DNA from 2 places in the Streptococcus sp. 27098_8_113 genome. Region 1 is predicted to be linked to the other one. Evidence: predicted binding sites of a transcription regulator. Region 1 holds the regulator's gene; the other holds the start of a gene.
The links. Region 1 encodes CtsR, which represses protease genes until heat stress. Its sites were predicted from a motif close to TTGGTCAAAAAAGGTCAAANA; they were not measured.
Positions count from the first base shown of each region.

Region 1 (9,805 bases):
GGCTTCATCCAGCAAGGCGAGTAGTTCGACATCAGGCAGTGACAAGGTCACGACTTTAAAAGTAGCTCATACGCAAAACTACGTTCCTTACGACTTTTTGGACGAAAAAGGCAAGTCAGATGGCTATGAAGTGGCTGTACTCAAGGCCATTGATGAAAAATTGCCAGATTATCAGTTCGAATATACTGGCACCAGTGACGAAGATCTTTTGATTGGTTTGGAATCTGGGAAATATGATATCGGAACCAAGGGAGCTTGGTACACGGAAGAGCGGGCTAAGAAGTTCATCATTCCAGAAAGTCCTATCGGAGCTAGTATCATCGGCTTCACCATTCGAAAAGCAGACGCAAATAAATTTAAAAATATTGATGATTTTGCCAAAGAAAAAGGGAAATTGGTGCCGATTTCACCACAGAATGCTCAATGGACAGTGATTGAAGAGTACAACAAAAAGCACAATGCTAGTCCAATTGAGTTGACCGCAGCAGAGTCTTTTCAGATATCGGATGCCTATGCTTGGGTCTTGGAAGGTCGCTATGATGCCTTCTTTGATATCAAATTGTCCTTTGAAAAAGCTGTCACAGACAAGGTAGGTTCCTATCATCAGTATGCGGACCAGTTGAGCTGGTTCCCTTATAAGGGTATCCCTACCTATCCACTCATTCATAAAGATAAAAAGAATGAAGAGTTTGCCAAAGCCTATGAAAAGGCTATTAAAGAGCTAGAAAAAGATGGGACACTCTCTAAATTATCGGAAAAATACTTTGGTGAAGATGTCTTTTCTTATGTAGATAAAGACTAAAAGCTGGAGAAAGGAGACCGTATGGTCGCTTATGATTTGTCCCGTGTTTTTGGCCTGCTGCCTGGTTTGTTACAGGCCTTGCCGACTACTTTATGGATTATGTTCGTGACGGTTTTAATTGGCTCCTTGCTAGGTGGTCTGTTGGCCTGGGCTCAGGTTGTGGAGGAGCCGACTTTTGCTGGTCTGGCTAGAGGATATATATTTATCCTTCGGTGTACACCGCCTATTGTCTTGCTCTTCTTGGTCTTCTATGGCATTCCAGAGTTTTTAAAATGGTGGTTGGGACTGGATATCAACAATTGGTCACGGACCGTATTTGTCATCATTACCATGATTCTGCTCTTTGCGGCCATGATTGCAGAAGTCTTCAAGGCAGCCTATCTTGCTGTTCCCAAGGGACAGACCGAGGCAGGACTCAGTATTGGCTTGACACCAGTGCAGACTTTTCTTCGGATTATTCTGCCACAAGCTTTTCGTATTGCCCTGCCCAATTTGACTACCGCCTTTCTTAATCTCATGCGGGATGCTGCGCTGGCCTATACGATTGGGGCAGTGGATGTTATGGGAGCGGGGCAAAATCTCATCAGCCGGAATCTGGGCAATTATTCCCTAGAAACCTATACAGCGGTGGCCTTGATTTACTGGGGGATTGCCCTAGTGGTTTCGCTAGCTTCCCAGCTTCTGGAAAAAAGTCTGACAGTCAAGGAGAGGTAAAGCATGGATTTGAATTATATTGTAAATACCTTTCTGGTTACTTTGAAAGGCATACCGGTAACCCTAATTATTATGGTGGTGGCTATTCTACTCAGCTTTATTCCGGCTCTGCTTCTAGCTCTGGGGCAGATTTATAAAGTTCGAGGTGTGCGGACCTTTTCGGTGGTTTATCTGGCCTTCATTCGGGCAACGCCGCCCATTTTACTTATCCTCTTTTTCTACAGTCTATTTCCTAGCTTGCTGAATCAATTTTTCAAAAGTCTAGGCAGTCAGGTAGATGTCTTTAAGTTCAATCCGCTTTACTATGCTTTCATCATTTATAGTTTGATGACAACAGGGAGTTTATCGGAAATCTTGCGCTCTGCTATTTTGACAGTGGATAAAGGACAGTTAGAAGCAGCTCAGGCGATTGGGTTAACGAATTTTCAAGCTTATCGGAGGATTGTTTTTCCTCAGGCTCTGCGTTCTGCCCTGCCCAATCTCGCCAATCTGGTTATCAATTTGGTTAAGGGGACCTCACTGGTATTTGTCATGACGGTCAAGGATATTACAGCTTTGGCTAAGGTCGAAGCCTCTCATTCTTACCAGTATTCAGAGTCTTACTTAGTAATTTTTGTTATTTATCTCATTATCTGTGGCTTGATTCAGTGGATGTTTAGGGGCTTGGAAAAGCGCTACGCTCTTGCTTAGGAAGGAAAGATTATGTTAGAAGTAAAACATATCTCCAAACGATTTGGAGAGCAACAGGTGCTGGCAGATGTCAGTCTCAGGGTCAATCAAGGCGACGTTGTGGTAATTCTTGGTCCCTCAGGCTCTGGGAAAACAACCTTTCTGCGCTGTCTGAATCACTTAGAAAAAGCGGATGGCGGCCAGCTGACTTTGGCTGGTAAGGACTATGATTTGGCTAAACTTAGCAAAAAGGAGATTTTGGAAATTCGTAGAAAGACAGCCTTTGTCTTCCAACATTATAATCTCTTTGCCAATAAAACAGCCCTTGAAAATATCTTAGAGGGCTTAGTGATCGCTCGTAAGATACCGAGGGAAGAAGCGCTTGAGATTGCGGAAGATGCCTTGAAGCGCGTTGGACTTTTAGCTTACAAGGACTATTATCCTTCTCAGCTATCGGGCGGCCAGCAGCAGCGGATTGGGATTGCCCGCGCCATTGCTGTCAAGCCAGATGTCATCCTGCTGGATGAACCAACTTCGGCTCTAGATCCGGAACTAGTCGGTGAAGTTCTCAGTGTCATGAAACAGCTGGCTCAGGAGGGAGTGACCATGGTCGTTGTGACCCACGAGATGAGCTTTGCCCGTGATGTGGCCAACCATGTCATTTTTATGGACGGAGGTCACATCATCGAAGAAAATCCTCCGCAGGAATTCTTCACTAGTCCCAAAGAAGAGCGAACTAAGCAGTTTCTGTCCCGCATTCTGTCGGATGCCAGCTATAGTGTAGAGTATATGATTTAACTTGTATCAAAATAGAGAAACTTTCTCCATATTTTAGTGTGGAGGAAGTTTTTTGATTTTTAAAAAATTATGTAAATTTTTTATTAAAACCTATTGACAAGGGGGTAAAAAGGATGTATAATTACAACTGTAAACAAAAAGTTTACACAGAATTTATTCAGAAGATGAGGATATAGCCAGTAGGCGATTATTTTTGGGAGGATTAAAAATTATGTAACATCAATTCTTCTGAAATAGATCCGACTCATCCATAAAACAAGAGACTGAAGGAGTCTTAATTTTTGGAAATCGAATAAGTTATGTAAAGTAATAGATAGGAGAAGATCTCCCAAATGAATATTTATAGTAGATAAGGAAGAAATTTCTTATCTGAGACTTTAGCAAATGAAAAAATGATATAAAAACGTATAAAAAGTGAGGAAAAATGATGAACAACAATTACAACAATTTTAACAGTATGGACGACCTTTTCAACCAACTCATGGGGAGCATGGGTGGCTACAACAGCGAACATCGACGCTACTTGATCAATGGTAGAGAGGTCGCACCGGAAGAGTTTGCTCAGTACCGAGCTACTGGCAAGCTCCCTGGTCAGGTGGTTGGCGAACAGGATGTGCAAGCTGGAGCGCATGGGCCTAAGCAAGATGGCATTCTGGCTAAGCTAGGTCGCAATTTGACTCAAGAAGCGCGTGATGGTAAGTTAGATCCGGTCATTGGACGCAATAAGGAAATCCAAGAAACTGCAGAAATCCTTTCTCGTCGGACCAAGAACAATCCTGTATTGGTCGGAGACGCCGGAGTTGGTAAGACAGCTGTCGTAGAAGGTTTGGCTCAGGCTATCGTTAATGGTGATGTGCCGGCGGCTATCAAGAACAAGGAAATTATTTCTGTTGATATTTCCGGTCTGGAAGCTGGTACCCAATATCGTGGTAGCTTTGAAGAAAATATCCAAAACTTGGTCAATGAAGTCAAGGAAGCTGGCAACATTATCCTCTTCTTTGATGAAATCCATCAAATTCTGGGAGCAGGTAGCACAGGAGGAGATAGCGGTTCTAAGGGCTTGGCGGATATTCTTAAGCCAGCGCTTTCTCGCGGTGAGCTGACCGTTATCGGGGCTACCACTCAGGACGAGTATCGCAATACTATCCTTAAAAATGCTGCTTTGGCTCGTCGTTTCAATGAAGTTAAGGTCAATGCACCATCTGCCGAAGATACCTATCAGATCCTTCGAGGCATTCGGGACTTGTACGAAAAGCACCACAATGTCATCCTGCCAGATGAAGTGCTGAAAGCGGCTGTGGACTACTCTGTTCAGTATATTCCACAACGAAGCCTGCCAGACAAGGCGATTGACCTGGTCGATGTGACTGCTGCCCACTTGGCAGCCCAACATCCAGTAACTGATGTTCATGCGGTTGAGCATGAGATTGCTGAGCAGAAGGCTAAGCAGGAAACAGCTGTCGAAAAAGAAGATTATGAAGCAGCTCTGAATGCCAAGACCCGCATTGAAGAGCTGGAAAAGAAGATCCAAAATCACACTGAGGATATGAAGGTAACAGCTACAGTAAACGATGTAGCAGAATCTGTTGAACGGATGACGGGTGTGCCCGTATCTCAAATGGGTGCTAGCGACATTGAGCGCCTCAAGGGCATGAATGACCGTCTCAAAGCCAAGGTGATTGGTCAAGACAAGGCTGTAGAAGCTGTGGCTAGGGCTATCCGCCGTAACCGTGCAGGCTTTGATGAAGGCAACCGTCCGATTGGCAGCTTCCTCTTCGTTGGTCCGACAGGGGTTGGTAAGACTGAGCTGGCTAAGCAACTAGCTCTAGATATGTTCGGTACCAAGGATGCTATCATCCGTCTGGATATGTCCGAATACAGTGACCGCACAGCCGTTTCCAAGCTGATTGGTACGACTGCGGGCTATGTCGGCTATGATGACAACAACAATACCCTGACTGAGCGTGTGCGCCGCAATCCTTACTCTATCATCCTCTTGGATGAGATTGAAAAGGCGGATCCACAGGTGATTACCCTTCTCCTTCAAGTTCTGGATGACGGTCGTTTGACGGATGGTCAAGGGAATACCGTCAACTTCAAGAACACTGTCATCATTGCGACTTCCAATGCTGGCTTTGGATATGAAGCGGGCTTGGAAGAGGATGCAGAAAAGCCTGATTTGATGGATCGACTCAAAGCTTATTTCCGCCCAGAATTCCTCAATCGTTTCAATGCGGTTATTGAGTTCTCTCATCTCAAGAAAGAAGATTTGATGGAGATTGTGAATCTCATGCTGATCGAAGTAAATCAAACCTTGAGCAAGAAAGAAATTGATCTGGCTGTATCTGATGCAGCTAAGGAATTCCTGCGCGATGCTGGTTATGACCAAGTCATGGGTGTCCGTCCGCTCCGCCGTGTCATCGAGCAGCAAATCCGTGATAAGGTGACTGACTTCCACTTGGATAATCTAGATGCTAAGCACCTGACTGCAGATATGGAAGATGGTGTCTTGGTTATTCGTGAAAAATCAGCAGAATAACTACCTATAACTTTCAAAATCCCGTAAAACGAACAGATATCTAGTCTGTTCGTTTTTTTATTAATCATATTCAGATAAAAAATCTCCAATCAGCTGACTGGAGATTTTATTACTTTCTTCTATATTGACTGGGTGTCATTTGATAGTATTTTTTAAATTGTCGGTTGAAATTAGAAAGGTTATTAAAACCAGACTGGTTTGAGATTTCTAGAACTGACAGAGTAGAGTGCTGGAGGAGCTCGGCAGCCTTGCGCAGGCGAAATTGAATCAGATATTCAATGCAAGAAACACCCAGATGTTTTTTGAAGAAATTCATGAAGTGCGTAGGACTGTAGCCACAGATGCCAGACAGCTGATCAATAGAGAGTTCTTCCTGATAATGCTCATTGATATAGTCGATGATGGAGCGGATTTTCTCTTCCTTGCGGTAGCCCTCGGCAGATAGCTCCTTGGAGACGATATAGCCGTTTTCAAAAAGCAAGTAGAAGAGCTGATTGAGCTGGGCCTTGAGCTGAAATTCATAGTATTTCTTTTGGCAATAACCCGTTTCCATAGTAGCCAGCAGGCATTGACGAATTTCCTTATAGGCTTGATCAGTCGGCTTGATGACATGGACAAAGTCCAGTTGGCCATTGTAGAGAGGCTGTAAGTAGTGGATACTAGCATGGTCCATGGCCGAATAGCCCATTAAGTCCAAATGAAAGTTAATGGCATCCATGTAGTGACGCTGCTGCTCAATCGGATGAATGGAGTGGAGGGCATTGGGACGAATCAGGACAATATCGCCCTTGTGACTGTTAAAATAATGATCGTCGATATGAAATTGAGCACTTCCTTCGTGAACGTAAATGATTTCAACATCTGTGTGCCAGTGGAAGAGGATGTCAGGTTGGCCGTTTTCCGTAATGGTCCGCGTCAAAGAATAGGGGGTCCCTTGATTCTTATATTCAGTAGTTTTGTGCAATTGGCCCAAATCCATCATAACGCCCTCTTTCGTAGAATACTATCATTTTTTAAAGTAATTAGATTAGAAAATGTGTTTGCCAACTATTATAATATAATTAAAAAGAAAATGAAAGTAGGAAAATAAAGAAGAGAAAATTTTCTGAAAGTCTAGTTTAGGCTGGCAGCGTGGGCGAATCATTTAAGAATTTTCAGCTACCATCCAGCTCCTTATAGAATAAGAAAAGTGTGGAATCCATGGCTCTTTCGAGCTCATGTTGCTTCCACACTTTTTATTGGATAGCTTTATCTAGCGGTTTTTTGTTCTTTATGTTTGTGAAGGATAAAGGAGTTTGAAAAACTCAGGCTTGCTAGTACAAAAAGAAGAAGGGTTGTTGCTGGATAGCTAAGGGAGATATGATTGGTTTTGATGATAAAGAGAAGGGCAAAGGCAAGAATGGCAAAGAAGATGCTAAGGCTCCAAGTCATTCGGCGACTGAATAAATGCTGCTCAAAGAGCAGAGGAATGAGGAGACAGCCTAGAAGAAGGCTCGTTGGGAAAACGACATACTCGGCAGAAAAAATTGTCAAGATACTCAGAGTGACAAACAGGCAGCTAAGTACATGATGGGTATAGTTGAGCCAATTTATTTTCATTGGAAAACCTCCTTTTGATGATGATTGTTTGGATACGGTTGATGGTGTAAACACCACACTTTCACACCTTTATTATAAGTCTTTAAAAGTAAAAAGCAAGCGATTACAATCGTATTTACTCAGTCTATCAATCTTTTTCATTACTCTGAATTATCAGATATTTTCAAGCTTTCTGGGACTTCTTTTTCTTTCAAAAAATAGATTTTTTCGGTATAATAGTCAAAGATAGTCAATGTTAGAGAAGACTTGAATGCTTATTTTTAGATATAACAGATAGAAAGGTATATCATGGGCATCAAAAACACCTCGGATAGTATAGAAGAATATATCAAAACAATTTTGGCGCAGGCGGGTATGGTCGAGCTGAAGCGCAGTGAGTTAGCCGATGTTTTTCAGGTGGTTCCGAGTCAGATCAATTATGTGATTAAGACACGCTTTACGGAGAGTCGGGGCTATATCGTCGAAAGCAAGCGCGGTGGCGGTGGCTATATCAGGATTGGTAAGATTGAATTTTCCGATCGGCACCAGATGCTGTCTGATTTGTTGGCCAATGTCGGTGAGTCGCTCAGCCAGCCAGTTTTTTCAGATATTTTGCAGCTGCTCTTTGATGAAAAAATTATTAGTCAGCGTGAGGGAGATCTGCTCCTAGCGAGTGCCAGCGATGCTGTCCTGGGAGCAGAGGCTCCGAGGATTCGAGCTAGAATGTTACGGAAAATTTTGCAGCAATTAGATAGAAAAGGAAATTAAGAATATGAATTATTCAAAAGCTTTAGTAGAAAGCTTAGAGGCGGCTCAGCTCTTAGCTGGTCATTTTGCTACTGATTATTTAGAATCGTGGCAGGTGCTGATGGCTCTGGCTAATAATCCCTACAGCGTGGCAGGCTCGGCTCTAAATGAATTCCCTATTGAAGTGGATAAACTGGAAGAAGCAGCCTTTGACATTACTGGAAAAGAGTACCAAAAAAAGGGTGGTTTTGACTTATTGCCTTTCTCTCACCGTTTGGAGGAACTCTTTACTCAAGCAGGGCAGATTGCGGAAGCCGTCCACGCTAAAAGCCTAGGAACAGAGCACCTGCTCCTAGCCATGCTATTTGACCGTGGGACCTTGGCAGCTCGTGTGTTAGAAGCTGCAGGTTTCGGCTATGATGATAAGAGTTCAGCCCCTCGATTCAGTGATTTGCGAAAGGTTTTAGAGCAGCGTGCTGGCTGGGGCAGAGAGGAAATCAAATCGATCCGTTCGATAAATAAAAATACGGCCTCTGCTAAACAAACCATGGCGAATATGATGGGCATGCCTCCTTCAACTAGCGGTGGCCTGGAAGACTATACTCGGGATTTGACAGAACTGGCTCGGGCTGGTCGTCTGGAACCAGTTATCGGGCGAGATGAAGAAATTTCTCGAATGCTTCAGATCCTCAGCCGCAAGACAAAGAATAATCCAGTGTTAGTTGGTGATGCGGGGGTTGGCAAGACAGCTCTGGCTCTTGGCTTGGCTCAACGCGTAGCAGCTGGGCAGGTTCCGGCAGAACTTGCCAAGATGCGCGTCTTAGAATTAGATTTGATGAATGTCGTTGCTGGGACTCGTTTCCGCGGAGACTTTGAAGAGCGGATGAACAATATCATCAATGACATCGAAGAAGACGGCCATGTCATCCTCTTTATCGATGAGCTGCATACCATCATGGGCTCTGGTAGCGGGATTGACTCGACCTTGGATGCGGCCAATATCCTGAAACCGGCTCTGGCTCGGGGAACCTTGCGGACAGTTGGTGCTACGACGCAGGAAGAGTACCAGAAGCATATCGAAAAAGACGCTGCTCTGTCTCGGCGTTTTGCCAAGGTGACCATTGAAGAGCCTACTGTGGCCGACAGCATTGCTATTCTGCAAGGTCTGAGAAAGAGTTATGAGGATCACCATAAGGTGCAGATTAGTGATCAGGCCATTGAAACAGCGGTCAAGTATGCTCATCGCTATCTGACCAGCAAGCATTTGCCAGACTCTGCTATTGACCTTTTGGATGAGGCCAGTGCAACTGTGCAGAACAAAGGACCGCAGAATTATAAACAGTCGGATTTGACGCCTGTGGATCAGGCTTTGATGGCTGGAAAGCTGAAAAAAGTCAGCCAGCTACTAGCAAAAGAGCAGGAGCCAACTGTTTACAAGCTGAAAGTGGAAGAAGGAGATATCCTGGAGACTCTCAGCCGCTTGTCTGGTATTCCTGTGCAGAAATTGACTCAGACAGATGCCAAAAAATATCTCAACTTGGAAAAAGAATTGCACAAGCGGGTTATCGGACAGGATGCGGCAGTTTCGGCTGTCAGCCGAGCTATTCGTCGCAATCAGTCAGGCATCCGCACCGGCAAACGCCCAATTGGTTCCTTTATGTTCTTAGGGCCAACGGGTGTCGGAAAGACTGAGCTGGCTAAGGCCTTGGCAGAAGTTCTCTTTGATGATGAATCAGCCCTGATTCGCTTCGACATGAGTGAATATATGGAGAAATTCGCAGCGAGTCGTCTCAACGGGGCGCCCCCAGGCTATGTAGGCTATGAGGAAGGCGGCGAATTGACGGAGAAGGTGCGCAACCGTCCATATTCTGTCCTCCTCTTTGACGAGGTAGAAAAGGCTCACCCAGATATTTTCAATGTCCTCTTGCAGGTCTTGGATGACGGCCAGTTGACTGATA
Region 1 is NZ_JAPVZU010000012.1:39,463-49,267, forward strand. It holds gene O3644_RS07615 (transporter substrate-binding domain-containing protein) at 1-802, shown strand, start outside; gene O3644_RS07620 (amino acid ABC transporter permease) at 824-1,516, shown strand; gene O3644_RS07625 (amino acid ABC transporter permease) at 1,520-2,206, shown strand; gene O3644_RS07630 (amino acid ABC transporter ATP-binding protein) at 2,219-2,983, shown strand; gene O3644_RS07635 (ATP-dependent Clp protease ATP-binding subunit) at 3,411-5,522, shown strand; gene O3644_RS07640 (helix-turn-helix domain-containing protein) at 5,632-6,504, opposite strand; gene O3644_RS07645 (hypothetical protein) at 6,771-7,121, opposite strand; gene O3644_RS07650 (CtsR family transcriptional regulator) at 7,410-7,868, shown strand; gene O3644_RS07655 (ATP-dependent Clp protease ATP-binding subunit) at 7,873-9,805, shown strand, end outside.

Region 2 (9,805 bases), on a different contig from region 1:
TTCCTTTTCTGTACAACTAGAGTCCCCTTAGGAAATTGGTCAACAGCCTTTTGACTAGATTTCTCGTCCTGTGACTCGATGGGCAAGCCAGACAAGCTTTCCCATTCTTTCTGGTGAGGGGTAAAAATTGTCTGGGAGTTTGGAAAAGGCAGAGCTTGCTTGGCAAAAAGCGAGGTAGCGCCCCCATCCATAATCAAGATTTGTTGCTTGTTTACAAGCTGTAAAACCAACTGCAGCACCGATTTCCCTAAAGAATTTTCAGCCAAACCCGGTCCGATTAAAATAACAGTAGCCTTGCGGATCTGCTCCATCAGCCGCTCTTGCTCCCACAAATCAAAGGCCATAGCCTCTGGCAAATGAGCATGGAGGGCGGGAATATTTTCCCGTTCAGTTGCAACAGTCACCAAACCAGCTCCGCTCCTTACTGCGGCCAAAGCAGCCATGATAATAGCCCCTCCGTAAGGATAGGTCCCACCAATCAATAGCAAACGACCATAGTCACCTTTATGACTGTCTGGCGATCGATTTATAATAACCTTTTTCAAAAGCCTGTCACTGACTAGTTTCATCTTTGATCCTCTATAGCCATTTAAATGTTTCCAAAAACCAATATTACCCGCTCAAGCACATTAAGCAAAGAAATTTAACTGCCATTTTCTATCCCTCATAAGCATATCTTTATTGAATTCTAGTTGCGTAAGAGAACAGTGTTGAGGCCAACAAAAAGCATTATCTTTTTTCACTTCAAAATCAAAAGCTAAAATGACTCTCCATCTCACCAGTTACCGCTAATACGTATATCCTATACTTTGACAATTTTTTCCGAAATTTCCATTCTTCATTTCGACCCGAGCAATTTTTCTTCTCTCATATTTTACCATATTTTCGCTCGATACTTAAAATGAAGAAATAAATTCAGAGCAAGATTTCTGTGGGACTGTTACATTGCTTACTACCACAGTACCTAAAAAATGGGGACTTTCATCAAAGAAAACTATACCACGAAACTCTAACCTCATCTAAAAAAGACCCAGCTGATTTTAAAAAACATGTAGTTGCCAATGCAACTCTTTGCTTGTAACCAAAAACAGCTATCGGCTCATCCAAATAAACAAATTTATCTTGAAAACAAAAAAGGTCCATTGGACCTTTTCTAAATGTTAAGTTACTACCGTAACTTTCTATCAACAACCTAAAAATGTCTCCCAGACATTTTGAAGAAAACTCTGTTTTCTTTATCCGCAACTTAAAAAGGTCCACTGAACCTTAATAAACGAAAACTCGCTCTCGCGAGCTCCCATCTGCAACCTGAAACAATCCACCGGATTGTTTCAGCCACCTAGATATGCTTTTCGGACTTCGTCAGAAGCGAGAAGTTCTTGGCCTGTTCCAGATAGAACAATTTTTCCTGTTTCAAGAACATAACCACGGTCTGCGATAGACAGTGCTTTATTGGCATTTTGCTCAATCAAAAGCACAGTTGTCCCCTGCTTTTGGATATCTTGAATGATATCAAAGATTTCTTGGATGAAGATAGGAGCTAGCCCCATCGACGGCTCGTCCAAGAGTAAGAGCTTAGGTGTAGACATGAGCGCTCGGCCCATAGCTAGCATTTGCTGCTCACCACCAGATAGAGTCGCTGCATCTTGGTTCTTACGCTCTTCCAAGCGTGGGAAACGAGAGAAGACCTTTTTGAGATTGGCTTGGTTTTCTTCACGATTTTTCTTAAGAAAAGCTCCCATTTCAAGATTTTCCAAAACGGTCAAACCTGGAAAGACATGGCGCCCTTCTGGAACTTGTGAAAGCCCCGCAGCTACAATCTTTTGAGCAGGCACTTTTTGAATTTCATTGCCTAAAAATTCAATCTTCCCAGCACTTGGGCGAACCAAACCAGAGATCGTGCGGAGGATGGTTGTTTTCCCAGCACCATTGGCACCAATAAGCGAAACGACTTCTCCTTCGTTGACTTCAAAGCTGACATCACGGACAGCCTGAATCATGCCGTAGTGGACGGATAGATTTTCAACTTTGAGCATGGACATTAGGCTTCACCTCCTAGATAAGCTTCAATAACGCGTTTGTCATTCTTAATCTCATCTGGTGTGCCGTGGGCAATCAAGCGACCGTACTCTAGTACGTAGATGCGCTCAGTTACTTCCATAACCAGACTCATATCATGCTCAATTAGCATGATGGTAATATTAAATTCATTTTTAATCCGACGGATCAGGGCAGTCAGCTCAGCTGTTTCCTGTGGATTCATACCAGCAGCGGGCTCATCCAAGAAGAGAATCTTAGGCTCTGTGGCAAGCGCTCGGACAATCTCCAGACGACGTTGCTGACCGTAGGCCAAATTTTTAGCCAAGGTTTCTGCTTCCTTATCCAAGTCAAAGATGGCTAGCAATTCCAAAGCTTTCGCTTTCAATTCTTCTTCATTTTTATAAAATGCTGGAAGGCGGAAGAAAGAAGCCAACACGTGAGGTTTATGGTGATTCCCGAAAGCAATCAATACATTGTCCAACACAGTCAAATCTTTAAAAAGGCGAATATTTTGGAAGGTCCGACTGAGACCCAGAGTCGCAATTTTATAAGGTTGCTTGCCATTCAGCAAGTGACCATCCAAAGTGACCGTTCCCTCACTCGGCTCGTAGACCCCTGTCAAAAGGTTGAAAAGCGTTGTTTTCCCAGCACCGTTGGGACCGATAAGACCGACCAGTTCACCCTCGTTCAATTCCAGACTTACATCACTAACAGCTGTTAGTCCTCCAAAATTTTTGGTTAATTTTTTTACTTCAAGAAGCGCCATTATTCTTTGACCTCCTTATTCTTTTTAAGGAGCTTAGACAAGCTCAATTCCCAAGTACCAAGCAAGCCGCCTGGACGGAAAATCATCACCAAGATTAAGGCAAGTGAATAAACGATCATCCGAACGCTTGAGATATCTTGTAAAAGCATATTGAGGATACCCAATACTACTGCCGCAACAATTGCTCCAGTCATTGATCCAAGGCCGCCAAAAACGACGATAATCAAGACATTGATTGTATTGATAAAGGAGTAGTCTTTTGGTACAACAGAGCCAACAAATCCAGCCTGCAAAGAACCTGCAATAGAAGCCGTAATAGCTCCAAAAACGAAAGCAATGACTTTAATTTTTGTTGTATTGACACCGACAGACTCTGCCGCAATCTCGTCCTCGCGAACAGACAAGGTGCTACGTCCGATAGGACTGCGGAGGAAGTTAAGAGTCAAAATAGTTGTAATTACAACAAAGACATAAACCAACTGCCAAGAGGTAAAGTTAGGAATGGATAGGATACCTGCCGCACCATTAGTCAGATCTCCTCCATTGACAATCAGAATCCGGATAATTTCAGAAACACCCAGGGTCGCAATCGCCAAATAGTCTCCCTTTAAGCGCAGGGTCGGAATACCAACAAGCAGAGCTACTGCACCTGCAATCACAGCGCCAACCAACATAGCAATAAAGAAAGTACCATAGTTTGGAGATTTAGAGCCCATAATAGCTACTGCATAGGCACCAATCGCCATAAAGCCAGCATGCCCAAGCGAGAATTGCCCAGAAAAACCAACGATAAGATTGAGGCCAACAGCCAAGATAATATTAATCCCAATCTGCTCAAAGATTTGCAGATAGAAAGGATTGAGAATACCTGTACTAGCAAGCACTGTTATCAATAGGTAACCAAAAAGGATCAGAGCAAGCCATAACGCATTTACTTTTAAATTATTTTTCATACATTACACCTTCTCTTTCACATTTTTACCTAGAATACCAGCTGGGCGAACCAATAGAATGATAATTAAGATCGCATACACAATCGCATCACGGAAATCTGACAGTCCAACTGCTGTTGCAAAAGTTTCCAAGAGACCGATTACAAAACCACCCAAAGCTGCCCCTGGGATGATACCAATTCCTCCCAAAACTGCCGCAACGAAAGACTTGATACCTGGGGTCATTCCCATCAGTGGCTCAAGTGAGTTGTAGTAAAGGGCAATCAGCACCCCTGCTGCTCCTGCCAAGGCTGAACCCAAAGCAAAAGTAAAGCTGATCGTACGATTGACATTAATCCCCATCAGCTGGGCAGCATCGCTATCCACGGAAACAGCCCGCATGGCTTTACCCATTTTCGTCTTTTGCACGATAAACTGCAAACCAACCATGAGTAAAATAGAAATTCCCAAAATCATTAGTTGGATATTGGAAATCGAAACTGGTCCAATCGTATAACGCACTGTTTCAATCACCTGAGGGAAAGAACGAGTATTGGCACCTACAAAGAAGACCATCCCGTATTCCAAAAGGAAAGAAACCCCAATCGCCGTAATCAAGGCTGCAATCCGTGTCGAATTACGCAGCGGACGATAGGCTAAGAATTCAATCACTACACCGAGGATTGCTGTACCAACCATAGATAAAATTAGGGCCACAAAGAAATTCAGGTGAAGGGTGTTAATCAGGTAATATCCCATGAAAGCACCGATCATATAAATGTCTCCATGCGCGAAATTAATCAGTTTGATAATTCCATAAACCATGGTATAACCCAAGGCCAGAAGCGCATAAACACTCCCCAAAATCAATCCATTAGCCAATTGCTGAAGAAATTGTTCGAGCATTCCACACCACTCTTTCTAATATAAAATAAGAGCAGAAACAACAATCTCAGACGAAGCCTTGTCTTGCCGTCTCTACTCAAACATCATAAGCAAGTAAGAAACAAGTCAAAGACTGGGTTTGTCCCCAGCCTCAGACCCTTTATTCAGGTTTAACTGTTTCAACAGTTTCTACTTTACCATCTTTCAAACCAATCATCAAGGCTGTCTTCACAGGATTGTGATCTTTATCGATGGTAATAGATCCAGTAACTCCTTCAAAGTCTTTTAACTTAGCAAGGTTATCTTTAATATCTACAGATGTTTTTGCACCCTTAGATGCTTCTGCTGCCATATAAACTGCGTCATATGAAAGGGCTGCAAACATTGAAGGTTCTTCGTTATATTTAGCTTTGTAAGCTGCAACGAATTTCTTCGCTTTATCTGTCATGTCACCTGAAGTTGAGAAACCAGATACATAATAAACATTAGTTGCTGCTGCTGGAGTTGCTTGCTCAACGAATTTGGCATCGCTAAATCCATCAGGTCCAACGATTGTTTGGTTAATTCCCAAACCACGCGCTTGGTTAACCAACTTACCAGCTTCTGTGTAATAACCTGGCACAATCAGTGCATCAAAGTCTTTACCTTTGATTTTTGTCAAAGCTGCTTGGAAGTCTGAGTCACCAGAAGCGAAAGTTTCTGTCGCAACGATTTCACCCTTGTATTCTTTCTTGAAAGCTTCTGCCATTCCTTTTGCATAATCGCTTGAATTATCATAGTAAAGAACGACTTTTTTAGCTTTCAAAGTATCAGTTACATATTTAGAAATGATTTTACCTTGGTAACCATCAGTAAAGGTTGCACGGTACAAATAATCTTGTTTATTTGTCAAATCATCTTGTGTTGCACTTGGTGTTACCAAAGGAACTCCTGCTTTACCAGCATTTGCAATTGCGGCAGCGACGGCACCTGAAGTTGCAGGACCAATGATTGTGTTAACTTTGTCTTGAGTTACCAAGCTTGTAGAAATAGTTGCAGCTTCTGCAGTTTCTGATTTATTGTCTTTATCAGTTACTTCGATTTTCTTGCCGTCTACACCACCAGCTGCGTTGATTTCATCAACAGCAAGTTGAGCACCGTGTTGTTCTGCAGTACCGTAAGCTGCTACAGCGCCAGTTTCTTCAAAGTTGAAACCGAATTTAAGTGTTTTACCGATTTCTGTTCCAGTAGCAGATGAGTTGTTTGTAGAAACTTCTCCACAGGCTGCTAGAAGCGCAGCACTAGCAAAAGCTACAAGCGAAAGTGCAAATTTTTTCTTCATGAATAATCTCCTCTATTTTTGTTTTTTGCTATGTTTGCAAATGATATAGTAAGAATATACCGAATTATCTGACAATTGTCAACCCAAAGAAGCCATTTTTTTAAATAATAGCGTTTTCTTGGTTTCTAAATAAACTTCCAACAAAATCCGTATCCAGATTTTGAATCTCGCAAGTCTGGATTTTTTTGATATAGGACTCTTTTGACAGGCTCTCCTTCAGAGAATCTGCCTGATCTTTTGCCACATAAAGCTGCAAATAGCGGTGTTTCTTAGAATGATAAATAATATCTCCAACATGAGCCAGCTTCTTTGCATCGCGATTATAGTATAGATGAATGATGAAGCCCATTCGTTCCTCTTTTTTAAACATGACAATCCTCTCTGGTCATTTGTACTCTATTGATTATATCAAAAAAAGCCCGCAAATGGGGCATTTTTTCCTAGTTATAAATGAAAACTAGCTAAGATTATTATTAGCCATGATTTCATCGATGAAACCATATTCTAAAGTTTCTTGGGCACTCATCCAGTAATCACGTTCTGCATCTGCGTGAATTTGCTCAACCGATTTACCAGAATTGTCTGCAAGAATTTGCTCCAAGGTCTTACGAGTCTTGAGCAAATGCTCTGCTGCAATGGCCATATCTGTTTGCTGAGTACCGCCACCAGTACCACCCATTGGCTGGTGAATCATATACTCTGCATTTGGAAGCATGAATCGTTTGCCCTTAGCACCGCTAGAAGCAATGATAGTTCCCATGCTAGCTGCCATTCCCATGACAATCGTCTGCACATCAGACTTGATGAAGTTCATAGTGTCTACAATCGCCAATCCCGCTGACACAGAGCCACCCGGAGTATTAACATAAAGATAGATGTCCTTGGTGCTGTCTTGTGCATCTAGGAAAAGCAGCTGCGCAATAACAGAATTAGCCATATTGTCCTCAACAGGACCTGTCAGCATGATAATACGGTCTTTTAAAAGGCGTGAGTAAATGTCATAAGAACGCTCACCACGGCTGGTTTGTTCAATAACTACAGGAATCATGAATATTTTCTCCTTCATTCGATCTATTCATTATTATAACTTTTTGGTCAAAAAAGGTCAAATATTTGCTTTCTCTGTCGGATGACAGAAAGCAGCGCTGAGATTATCTTTAGTTTGGAAAGCACAAATCCACAGGATTGGCCGGACTTTCCTATTACAGACTAGAATTTCTATTTTGTACCAAATAGGCGGTCACCAGCATCTCCGAGACCTGGAACGATGTAGCCGTGCTCATTAAGATGATCATCAAGTGCAGCAGTGAAAATATCTACATCAGGATGAGCATCCTGCAAGGCTTTAACACCTTCTGGAGCAGACACTAAGCAGACAAATGTGATGTTGCTTGCACCACGTTTTTTAAGTGAATCTACAGCCAAAATAGCAGATCCACCCGTAGCCAACATTGGATCGACAACAAAGATTTGACGTTGGTCAATGTCTTCTGGCAATTTTACCAAATATTCAACTGGCTTCAAGGTTTCTTCATCACGGTACATTCCGATGTGGCCGACTTTAGCAGCAGGAACCAAGCTCAGGAGACCATCCACCATACCGATACCAGCCCGCAAGATTGGAACAATAGCCAATTTTTTACCTGCAATCTGCTTTTGAACTGTTTTCGTTATTGGTGTTTCAATTTCTACATCTTCAAGTGGTAAATCGCGCAAAACTTCGTATCCCATCAGCATTGCGATTTCATCTACCAATTCACGAAAAGCTTTAGTAGAGGTATCTGTACGACGCAAGATAGACAATTTATGCTGAATGAGTGGATGAGCGATAACTTCAAGTTTTCCCATGATTGGATTTCCTTCTTTCAATTTATTCCTCTTATTATATCAAAAAAGAAGAAAAAAGGCTTGCAACAAGCAAACCTTTTCATCTATTTTAATTACTTTTTGATAGAAGAGTTTGATTTCAATTTAGGCTTTATCAAATCACCATCAGATAGACTATTACACCAAACCTTCTAGGAGGCCTCTCATAAAGTTCTCAGAATTAAACTCGCCGATGTCGTCAATTTTTTCGCCAAAACCAATCAGCTTCACTGGAATATCCAATTCCTGACGAATGGCAAGGACAACACCTCCGCGCGCAGTTCCGTCAATCTTAGTCAGGACAATACCTGTCACAGGCGTAATTTTTGAAAATTCTTTGGCCTGAACCAGTGCATTTTGACCCGTAGAGGCATCCAAAGCTAGGAAGGTTTCATGCGGCGCTGCTGGATCTACCCGCTTGATAATACGACCGATTTTTTCCAGCTCTGCCATGAGATTGTCTTTATTTTGCAAGCGACCAGCTGTATCGATCATGAGAATATCAACATTTTCAGCCTTGGCTCTTTCCAAACCGTCAAACACGACACTGGCTGGATCACTCTTTTCTGGACCAGTCACGACAGGCACGTCTACTCGACGCCCCCACTCAGCCAACTGGGCAACGGCTCCAGCTCGGAAGGTGTCTGCTGCCACCAGCATCACTTTTTTACCTTCTTGCTTGTATTTATAGGCCAATTTACCGATTGAGGTCGTCTTCCCTACTCCATTTACACCGACAAAGAGCATGACGGTCAAACCGTTTTGGAAATTGATTTTTTCATTAAAACGGCCGTCTTTCTCATAGTTATCGACCAATTTTTCAATGATGAGTTGGCGCAAAGCATCTGGCTTCTTAGCATTTTCTAGACGAGCTTCATAGCGCAAGTCCTCAGTCAGATTGGAAGCTACCTGCACACCGACATCACTGGTAATCAGCAACTCCTCCAAGTCTTCAAAGAAATCTTCGTCAACTGAGCGGAAATTAGCAAAGAAGGCATTGAGACGAGCACCAAAGCCAGTCCGCGTCTTTTTGAGACTGCGGTCATACTTGTCTTGGACGCTCTCTTCTTGGTATTCAGTATAAATCTCAGATGTTTCTGCGGGAGTCAGTTCTTCCTCTGCCTCTTCTCCATACTCGGTCGAGTCTACTTTTGAAGAAGTGCTTGCTTCCTGCTCACTAGATACTTCTTGCTCTGATTCGTAGTTAATTTGCTCTCTCGCTGCAGCCAAACGTTCCTGTAATTCTTGGTAATAATCTCTGCTTTCAGTCGCCGCTTCTGATTCGCTACTACTTTCCAACGCTTGATTTGCTGAAGTTTCAGACTGCTCTTCTGCCTCAGCCAAAACTTGTTCAGGACTTTCCTCGTCTTCAAGCACTGGTTCAGATAAGTCAGCTTGTTGAGTAGTTGGGGCAAATTCCTGCTCAGAAATTGCTGAATCTGTAGACTCTATCTTCTCTTCTAACACAAACTCTACTTCCTGAGTTTCCGCTGTTTCTTCATTGGAAGCAGCAAGAGGCTGGGATTCTGCCTCAAATGGGACTTCAGTCTCTGTAGTCTGATAACTCTCCTCTGCCTGCTCCTCTAACTGGGGCTTTTCTTCAAGTTCCTCTTTTTTACGTCCAAAAAGACGGTCAAATAATCCCATTCTTTAGTTCTCCTTCAATACATATTTCCGAATGGCCCAAGCAACTGCATCTTCATCATTGGTCATCGGAGTGACAACTTCTGCGACTTCCTTGACTTCTGGCACAGCATTTTGCATGGCAACTCCTAGCCCAGCCCAAGCAATCATTGACAGATCATTGGCTTCGTCACCGCAGGCCATAACTTGGCTTTTATCAATTCCCAAGTGGGCAATCAGTTTCTCCAAACCAGTCGCCTTGTGGACATTTTTCGGTGACCATTCCAGCAGCATTTCCCGTGATTTGAAAATCTCATACTGGTCAAACAGTTCGGGCGCAATATGAGGAATGGCTGCATCCAGCGGTTCCTG
Region 2 is NZ_JAPVZU010000009.1:60,489-70,293, reverse strand. It holds gene O3644_RS06530 (NAD(P)H-hydrate dehydratase) at 1-569, opposite strand, end outside; gene O3644_RS06525 (ABC transporter ATP-binding protein) at 1,332-2,042, opposite strand; gene O3644_RS06520 (ABC transporter ATP-binding protein) at 2,042-2,806, opposite strand; gene O3644_RS06515 (branched-chain amino acid ABC transporter permease) at 2,806-3,759, opposite strand; gene O3644_RS06510 (branched-chain amino acid ABC transporter permease) at 3,763-4,644, opposite strand; gene O3644_RS06505 (ABC transporter substrate-binding protein) at 4,784-5,944, opposite strand; gene O3644_RS06500 (DUF2129 domain-containing protein) at 6,045-6,314, opposite strand; gene O3644_RS06495 (ATP-dependent Clp protease proteolytic subunit) at 6,402-6,992, opposite strand; gene upp (uracil phosphoribosyltransferase) at 7,163-7,792, opposite strand; gene ftsY (signal recognition particle-docking protein FtsY) at 7,949-9,457, opposite strand; gene O3644_RS06480 (Cof-type HAD-IIB family hydrolase) at 9,461-9,805, opposite strand, start outside.
Region 2: O3644_RS06495 (ATP-dependent Clp protease proteolytic subunit) is a predicted target of CtsR. The motif match lies at 7,036-7,056, and genes of this name have one in related genera.